Regions from separate parts of the Limosilactobacillus panis genome, predicted to be linked through region 2. Evidence: riboswitches for the same ligand, from Rfam matches in the RefSeq annotation. Region 2 holds a riboswitch; the other holds the start of a gene.
What was found. A riboswitch is a leader RNA that binds a small molecule or an ion and turns the genes downstream of it on or off. The one in region 2 is predicted to bind lysine.
Positions count from the first base shown of each region.

Region 1: it holds a riboswitch for lysine, as region 2 does, so the genes downstream of both, KZE55_RS07910 (amino acid permease) here and lysA (diaminopimelate decarboxylase) in region 2, are expected to answer to the same signal.

Region 1 covers NZ_CP081855.1:1,631,336-1,636,075, reverse strand. The annotation lists gene KZE55_RS07930 (cation diffusion facilitator family transporter) at 1-856, opposite strand, end outside; gene KZE55_RS07925 (metal-dependent transcriptional regulator) at 1,055-1,702, shown strand; gene KZE55_RS07920 (phosphatase PAP2 family protein) at 1,829-2,503, shown strand; gene KZE55_RS07915 (GNAT family N-acetyltransferase) at 2,565-3,038, shown strand; lysine riboswitch at 3,056-3,231, shown strand; gene KZE55_RS07910 (amino acid permease) at 3,336-4,740, shown strand, end outside.
Region 2 covers NZ_CP081855.1:862,327-867,066, reverse strand. The annotation lists gene KZE55_RS04150 (N-acetyldiaminopimelate deacetylase) at 1-71, opposite strand, end outside; gene dapD (2,3,4,5-tetrahydropyridine-2,6-dicarboxylate N-acetyltransferase) at 74-784, opposite strand; gene lysA (diaminopimelate decarboxylase) at 822-2,129, opposite strand; lysine riboswitch at 2,222-2,406, opposite strand; gene KZE55_RS04135 (aspartate kinase) at 2,617-3,975, shown strand; gene dapF (diaminopimelate epimerase) at 3,990-4,740, shown strand, end outside.

The DNA.
Region 1 (4,740 bases), 770 kb from region 2:
CGCCTTTGCCACGGCTACACTCTGCTTGGAGAGTGATGTGGCAAATTCCATACTTTTCGCGTAAAAGCTTTTCCACCTGGGAGTAAATCTGTTCAATCTGACTGAGGGGCTTATCCTCGCAGTTGAGGTGGGCAGAAAAGATGATGTGGTGTTCATCAATCATCCACGCATGGACGTGGTGAACGGCATCGACGCCGTCAATGCTTGTCAGGTCTTTAGCAATCGCCTCGTAGTCGAGGTCGGGCGACGACTGCATCAGAATCCGAATGGTCTGGTTGATAATTGGCAGTGATTCGTAAGCAATGTAAATAGCAACCGCAATAGTTAGGAGTGGGTCTAACCACGGAACGTTGACAAAGATCAAGATGATTCCGCCGATGATAACGGCAACCGACGAAAGGGCGTCACTCAGAACGTGGAGGTAGGTTGCCTTGACGTTTAAATTGTCATGACTGCCGGAATGAAGGAGGGCGGCGGATAGGAAGTTGGCGACAAGCCCGACAATGGCGACAACCATCATAATTGTCCCGTTAATGTGTTGGGGATGACTTAACCGTTGGATGGCCTCACCAATTAAGAAGATGACAATAATTACCAATAAGAGACTGTTGGTAAGGGCTGAGAGGATTTCCGCCCGCCGGTAACCATACGTACTTTTCCGGGTTTCTGGCCGGCCACCGATTTGCTGCGCAAAATAACCTAAAATGATGGAAAAGGAATCGCCCATATTGTGGAAGGCGTCGGAAAGCAGGGCTAGACTACCAGAAATCAGCCCCCCGATAATTTCAACGACTGTGATTAAGACATTTAGCAGGGTAACGGCTAGGAAACGTTGCCCCGTGATTCTCTCTTTCATTATTACTGAATGCTCCTCTGCATATTGATTGCAATTTTTAATAATATTGTATTAAAATGAATGATTGTAGCTAACGAAAAAGTTAGGCAATCCAAACTACTCGGTTTTATATTATGCTATAATCGTAATATATTCAATATCGAGTTATTGTGTTATGACCGTTCGAAGGCCAAAAAATTTATTGAGAGGTGAACTAGATTGACTCCAATGAAGGAAGATTACTTGAAAATCATCTTTGAGCTCGGCGGTAGTCATAAGAAAGTTTCCAACAAGGAAATTTCATTAGGATTAGGAATTGCTGCTGGTTCAGTGACCGAAATGATTTCCAAGTTGGCCGACGAGGGGCTCGTTGTTCACGAACCATACGCCGGAATTTCATTGACAGCAAAGGGCCAAAAGTATGCGGCAGAATTAGTGCGAAAGCACCGGCTATGGGAAACATTCTTAGTGGATAAGTTAAATTACAACTTTGCGGATGTTCACTCAGAAGCAGAAATTCTGGAGCACCAGACGAGCGATCGATTGGCAACCGCCTTAGATGACTATTTACAGCACCCCAAACACTGCCCCCACGGTGGGGTTATTCCTTCAGCTAACGGCAAGTTCCCTGACGTCAGTCACCGCTTATTAGCTGATGCCGAGGATGGTGAAGAGGTCGAATTAGAGCGCTTCTTAGATAATCACGAGCTGTTGACTTACCTAGAAGAACTGCAACTGCGTCCTTCCGAAACAGTCAAGGTTATCCGTCACGAACCGTTCGAGGGACCAATTGTCATTGAAAAGGATGGCAGTGACAAGGAAATCAACGTGTCCTACAAGGCGGCCCATAATATTTTTATTAAATAAGGAGAATTCAAGCGAGGGAGGCAATTGTCTTTCCCGCTTGTTTTTTTAACAAAGCGCTGCGCGAGTAAATTGACTTGTGGTATACTCAAAATAATTGCTAAAAATTAAAATTAGGAGTAATCATATATGTTTATTGAACGCGATAATCATCGCTGGCGTCGATTTGCATTTAGTGGAGGCTTCTTTATCATCTTATTGCTATTGATCAAGTTTAATTCTTCGGTAGCAACGATGATGGACGCCGTCCTGCAATCACTTTTCACCAGCCAGCGCCTTGAAGGCATCGGCTGGTTCCACGCCTTGATGACCTTCTTGTCGTTTATTGCTAGCCCGAAGATGGATATCATCTGGGTGATCATCATTGCCGTTTTTCTATGGTTGAGGCAATGTAAGATTCCCGCAATTTGGTCGGTCTGCACGTTGATCGGTGGGGACTTCTTTGGCGGGGTCTTTAAGCACATTGTTAAGCGGGCCCGACCTGCGCAGCATCTCCCAACTGATGACGGTTATAGTTTCCCAAGTGGTCATACTTTAGGAATCTTTTTGATTGCGGCAATTCTCTTATTAGTGGTTTTGCCGTTGATCCAGCGGCGGTCGGTGCGGACTATTTGCCAGATCTTATTAGTATTTGCTATTTTCTTCTTGGCAATTTCGCGAGTTTACCTGTACGCCCACTGGCCTTTCGATACGATTGGGGCAATGTTGCTGGCGTATGCATGGCTCCAGGTTGCTGAATGGCTGTACGTTGCTTGGGCGCCGCGCCTGCAACGGATTCCAATGTTAGAAGATTCGATTATTTAATGAAACAAGAAAAGAGCTGTGACCTAGTTACAACTCCTTTTTTATTGCCCGGGAAATATTCATGATAGAGACAAAGAGACTAATAGTTAAACCACTGATTACCGATAATGACCACCAGGTTGCCCAGGTGCTGGCTGATCCAGAGTTATTGGACGCTGCCCATATCAGCTTCACGTCATTACCGGCAAGCAGCTTTGAGATTAAAATGTTTTTACAAGCGGTCCAAGTGTTTGGTATTTATCAGAAGGAGGACCCAACTAAATTGTTAGGCCTCATTACCGCCGACCAGACTAACCCGACGCTTTTAACCAATGAATGTGAGATTGGTTACCTTGAACGTCGGTCCGTATGGGGGCAGGGGGTCATGACCGAGGCCTTGCGGGGTTTCTTGGATGGGACCCCACTGGCAATCGTGGCCACCACCGATGAAGACAATGAGCGCTCCCAGCACGTCTTGAAAAATTCTGGTTTTCGGCTAACTGGCCGGGAAGGTAAGCGGTTAATCTGGCGAAGGCCCGCTTGCACTCGGAGTTAATCAGAGTATAATATTTTACAAAATGGAGAGGTTGCGTTTTTCAATAGTAGCCGCTGTGAGGTGAATAAGCACTGGACCAGTGAGTGGAAGGGAAAAACGCCGAAACAGGCTGGAACTTATTTTTCAGTTTGTTGGGTCATGGCTTAAGAGGTCATGGACTGTCGCGGATTTACCGCGGGGCGCTTCCGACGAGTGATTCAATAATTAAGAAGTTAATTGAGTCTGCTAACGGGATGAGCCGTTAGCAGACTTTTTAATTACCCTCTTCAAAATCTGTTTGTTTGGAGGATTTATTTAATGGCAGAAGAGACACAGAACCAGCATTCGACTGGCCACATTAAACGAACATTAAAGACTCGGCACCTGTCAATGATTGCCCTTGGGGGAACCATTGGGACCGGGCTATTTATCACTAGTGGTTCGGCAATTTCGACGGCCGGACCTGGTGGAGCTCTAACGGCTTATGTCATCATGGGAATCATGGTTTTCTTCTTGATGACTAGTCTTGGTGAGATGGCAACCTATATGCCGCTAACGGGATCGTTCTCTGCATACTCAACGAAGTTTGTGGACCCAGCTCTCGGTTTTGCGATGGGGTGGAATTACTGGTTTAACTGGGCGATTACCATCCCGGTTGACGTCACCAGTGCCGGAATTGTGATGAATTTCTGGCTACCCCACGTTCCTAGCTGGGTATTCAGCACCATCGTCTTAGCCCTGATCTTTTTGATTAACTGGTTGTCGGTTCGTTCCTATGGAGAAACGGAATACTGGCTGGCCCTTGTAAAGGTCATTACCGTTATTTTCTTCCTGGTTGTTGGAATTGCAATTATTTTTGGAATCATGGGCGGTAAGCCAGTGGGCCTTTCAAACTTCCATTACAAGCAGGCCCCATTTGTTGGTGGGGTTCCCGCCATTATTAGCGTGTTCCTGGTTGCCGGGTTCTCTTTCCAGGGGACGGAACTGGTCGGTATTACGGCCGGGGAAGCGGCAACGCCTGAGAAGTCGATTTCTAAGGCCATCCATTCTACCTTCTGGCGGATCCTGCTATTCTACATCTTGGCAATCTTTGTCATTGCCTGTGTATTGCCGTACACTAACAAGAACCTGATGAACTCAAACGTTCAAAATATTACGATGAGTCCGTTCACGATTATCTTCAAGCGGGCTGGTTTAGCAGTAGCGGCCAGCATCATGAACGCGGTTATCTTAACCGCCGTTATTTCTGCCGCCAACTCAGGGCTCTATGCCTCAACCCGGATGCTGTATTCTCAGGCCCGGGAGGGATACGCATGGCGCTTTCTTGGCTACGTTAACCGGCGGGGAATCCCAATTTATGCCTTGGTATTTACCATGGTTATTTCAACCTTGGCCTTTGCTACCCAGTTCATTGTTCCCCAGGCCTACGTATACCTGACGGACGCCTCTGGTTTGTGTGGCTTTATTGCCTGGCTGGGAATCGCCATCTCGCACTTCCGCTTCCGCCGGGCTTACATTGCCCAGGGTCACTCGGTTAACGAACTGAAGTACCACGCCACCCTGTACCCATTTGGGCCGATCTTCGCTTTTATCCTGTGCATCATCGTTATTTGTGGGCAAAACGTTGATGCCTTTGCGAAGCTTGATTGGTCCAATATCCTGATTACCTACATGAGTGTGCCACTGTTCTTGATCTTGTTCTTCTACTACAAGATTCGTTACC
Region 2 (4,740 bases):
TGAAGGGCCAACTCCGGAATCTGGTGGAGGTGGCGACGGATTTGAATAAGTTGCTCGTTTGTTAATGTCATGATCACAACTTCCTCAAGTCACCCTGCAGGGCCGTCTTGTCACTAGTCTGTTGGTCAACGTTCTTAATAAACTTGGCTGGTACCCCGGCCACCATCGTATGGGGAGCAACATCGTGGGTAACAATTGCCCCGGCAGCTACGACGGCACCCTCACCAACGTGGACACCTTCAATTACAACAGCGTTTGCCCCAATTAAAACGTTGTCATCAATCCGCACTGGTCGGGCACTTGCCGGTTCAACTACACCTGCTAAGACGGTTCCTGCACCGATGTGGCAATGCTTACCAACAATGGCACGGCCACCGAGGACCGCTCCCATGTCAATCATCGAGTCAGCACCGATCTCAGCACCAATGTTGATAATTGCCCCCATCATAATAACGGCATTATCACCGATTAGGACCTTCTCACGAATGATTGCCCCTGGTTCGATTCGGGCGTTAATCTCCTTCAAATTGAGTAATGGTACGGCTGAATTACGGGCGTCATTTTCAATATGGTAGTCGGTAACCTTCTCCTTATTTTCTTCTAGGAAAGGCTTAACATCAGCCCAGTCACCAAATAGCGTGGCGGTCTGTTTTTCCGGAAATACCTGCAGGCTCTCTGGAAAAGTTAGTCCGTCAATATCTCCCTTTAGAATCACCTTCACTGGGGTTTTCTTGGGAGCATTACCAATGTAGTTAATGATTGCTTGTGCATCTAGTTTTGCCATTTTTTATTCCTCTTTCTTCCTATATAATGGATTAATTTTATTCGTAAGGTTGGTCCAGGTGAGTTAGGTCCGCAAAAGATTCTCTTTTAATAACCACCTGCGAATGACCGTTTTCCGCAAAAACTACGGCCGGACGTGGGTTCCGATTATAGTTTGAGGCCATTGAATAACCGTAAGCACCCGTATCTAGCATGGCCAGAATATCACCCGGTTTAGTTTTCGGCAGAGCTTGGTCTTGACATAGGATATCGCCAGATTCACAGTACTTGCCGGCTAAGCGCACGTGCTCAGTAAGTGGTGCTTGCGGATCACTGGCCAGAACCGTTTCATACTTGGCCTGGTAGAGAGCTGGACGAATGTTATCACCCATTCCTCCATCAACCGTGACGTACGATTTCAGTCCGGGGAGGTCCTTCCTTGACCCCACCGTGTAAAGGTTATAACCGGCTGGCCCAACGATTGACCGTCCCGGTTCAATCCAGATCGCTGGTTTTCCCAAGTTTGTTGGCTTAACAGCCTTCTTAATTGCCTTGATGATGGCATCAACAAATTGCTCAGGACGGAGGGGCTGGTCATCCTTAACGTAGCGAATTCCAAAGCCACCACCCACATTGATTACCTTTGCCTGGTAGCCAAACTTCTTTTGCCAGTGGTCAGCAACCTTAACCAGCTTATTCGCCACCCCTTCAAAGCCCGCGACTTCAAAAATCTGCGATCCAATATGAGCGTGCAGGCCAATGAGGTCCATCCGCGAATTAGCTAATACCCTTTGCAGGGCTTCATCCGCTTGACCAGAAGCAAGGTCAAAACCAAACTTACTGTCGACTTGGCCGGTCTGAATGTACTTATTAGTGTGGGCAGAGATACCAGGCGTGATTCGAATCATTACCTTTGTCCGAGCACCCAGCTCGTTTAAAACCTGACTTAGGAGGTCAATTTCGTGAAAGTTGTCAACGACGATTACCCCCACGTGGTTCTTAACCGCCATCACCAGTTCATCATATGACTTGTTATTGCCGTGAAAGCTAGCCCGTTCCATGGGGAAACCAGCCTGAATAGCGGTATACATTTCACCACCAGAGACCACGTCAATGTGAGCGCCCTCCTGGTTAACCACCTGGTACATCGCGACGGCGGCAAAGGCCTTGCTAGCGTAAGAAACCGCGTATGAAACATCGTTTTCTTCAAAGACTCGTTTAAAGGCGCGAATCTGTTGGCGAATCTGGCTAACATCATAAACGACCAGCGGTGTCTGATACTCATGAGCTAACTCAATCGCATCACAGCCCCCGATTAGCAAGTGCCCTCTTTCATTGAGCTGATCAGCAGTAATCTGTTCATTCATAATCAATTCCTCCAATTCATGTTGCCGGGGAAGTCGACCAATAAAAAATCCACTGTTTGCGCAGAACAAACAGTGGACTAAGTTCCATTCTCATTTGTCGATAGCGCAACGCAGGCTGATATTCGTCCTGCGACAGTCCATGGCTTATTCAACCACGCCCCAGTTAACCTGGCTCCTGTCAAGTCAAGCACTTCGGCAACCGCCCTGTTGAGGTAACTTCACTGCCCGACAGTGGCTCCATTACCCTACTTGTGTTGGCTGCACCTCTTCGATTTGTATTAAGCTTATAAAAAAATAATGAGAAAGTCAATAGGGATAATGAGGTCTGGAAAGGATCTCCTCATTTTCATCATTTAGTAAAACGTTTAATCATCATCATGCCAAAATTATTTTACTTGCATGTTTGGCGAAACATGTTAGAATTCGATTAAAATTGTTTACGGAAAATTAGCATTTACTAGCGTTTTCCAGAAGGAGTTCTTAAGAAATGAAAGTTGTAAAGTTTGGTGGCAGTTCGCTCGCTGATGGCGAACACTTTACCCAGGCAATTAATATTATCACTGCTGACCCCCAGCGCCGTGTCATCGTTACTTCTGCCCCCGGAAAGCGAAATAGCAAGGATACGAAGGTTACCGACCTTTTAATTCAGTACGCTAATCAAGTCCTAAACAATAAGCCATACCAGCAAACGGTTGGCCAAATTATCAATCGCTACGTTGAAATTGCAAACTACTTTAACGTTCCCAAAGAAAAACTGACGTCCATCATTGACCGCTTAAAGGAGTTGCCAAGCTGGCACTTTCCCAACCATAATTACCTGATGGCAACGTTTAAAGCCCATGGCGAACGGTCGAATGCCGAATTGATGGCCCTGATCCTTCAACAACAGGGGTACGAAGCCCGTTTTGTCACCCCTACAGAGGCTGGTATCCGGGTTACGGGGACGCCAAATAACGCATCCGTGATGCCCGAAACCTACTCTTTATTGGACCACTTCTCTTTTAACGACAGCGAGCTCCTTGTTTTCCCTGGCTTTTATGGCATCACCCTGGCTGGTCACATTGCGACCTTCTCCCGGGGGGGTTCAGATATCACGGGAGCCATCCTTGCCCGGGGCTTGCACGCAACAATGTACGAGAACTTCACCGATGTTGATGCTATTTATGCGGCTAATCCCGCCGTCGTTGACCACCCACAGGCAATTGCTAAGATGACTTACCGGGAAATGCGAGAATTGTCTTACGCGGGCTTCTCCGTCTTTCACGATGAGGCTCTGATCCCTGCTATCCAGGGTAATATTCCGATTAACGTCAAGAATACCCAGCACCCGGAAAAACCGGGAACTTTAATTGTTCCCGACAAAGGCTTCCAACCGGCTGACATCGTTACCGGGGTCGTTAGTGGTAAGCACTTTGCTGCACTCTACCTGCATAAGTACCTCCTGAATAAGGAAGCCGGATTTACTCTCCGGATTCTGAACATTCTCGCCCGGCATGGTATTTCGTACGAGCATATGCCATCCGGGATTGATGACATCACCCTGATCCTAGACCGAAACCAGCTAGATGACGAATTGGTCGACGTTATTTGTAACGAAATTCAAGAAGAGATTAACCCCGACCAGCTGGAGTGGATTGATAACTACGCCATTACGATGGTGGTCGGTGAGGGGATGCGCAACCGAACTGGCGTTATCAACGACATCCTAACGCCCCTAACGAAGGAAAACATCCCCGTCCCAATGATCAATCAGGGGGCATCCCGCATTTCAATTATGATTGGTACCTATGACCGCGACGCTGATAAGGCAGTCCGGGCAATATACCACCGCTTCTTTGCAAACTAGGAGGAGATTAACAAATGGCAAACTTAATAAAAGTCCACGGATCACAAAATAGTTTCTTCATCTTGGACCAAACCAAATTAAAGACGGTATTAACTGATGATCAACTGCGTAAGCTTGCTCAGCACCTTACCGACCACCAAACGGGACTCCTTGGTGGGGCTGATGGCCTCTTGGTCGTTAATAAACCGACCCGGTCTGGTGCCCTTGCCCAAATGCGGGTAATCAACGCAGACGGTAGTGAAGCCTCAATGTGCGGTAATGGCCTCCGGACCGTTGCCCGTTACCTTGCAGAACGAGACCAAAAGAAGTCCTTTAAGGTGGACACCATGAACGCAAGTCTCCAGGTGCGCCGTGAAAAAGACTTCGCTCCAAATGTTCCGGCCTTCGCCGTGGAAATATCACCCGTTCGTTTTAACAAGGAAGCCCTCCCTTTTGACAATCTTGGTCACGATCGCCTTTTGGGAACCCCAGTACCGGAGCTTGCTCCGCAGCTGACTTTCTCCGCAATTGCGATTCCTAACCCTCACCTAATCTCGTTCGTGAGTCAGAAAGTAATTGAGGGCCCGCTTCTCGGTGAATTGGGGCCCTACTTAAACGGTGATAACCCCTACTTCAGCGATGGTGTGAACGTCAATTTTGCCCATATTCTAGGTCCAAACCGCCTCTTTGTTCGGACCTATGAACGAGGTGTCGGGTTCACCAATGCTTGCGGGACTGGGATGTCTGCCACTAGCTTAGCCTTTGTTCTTTTGCACGGTGATCAAG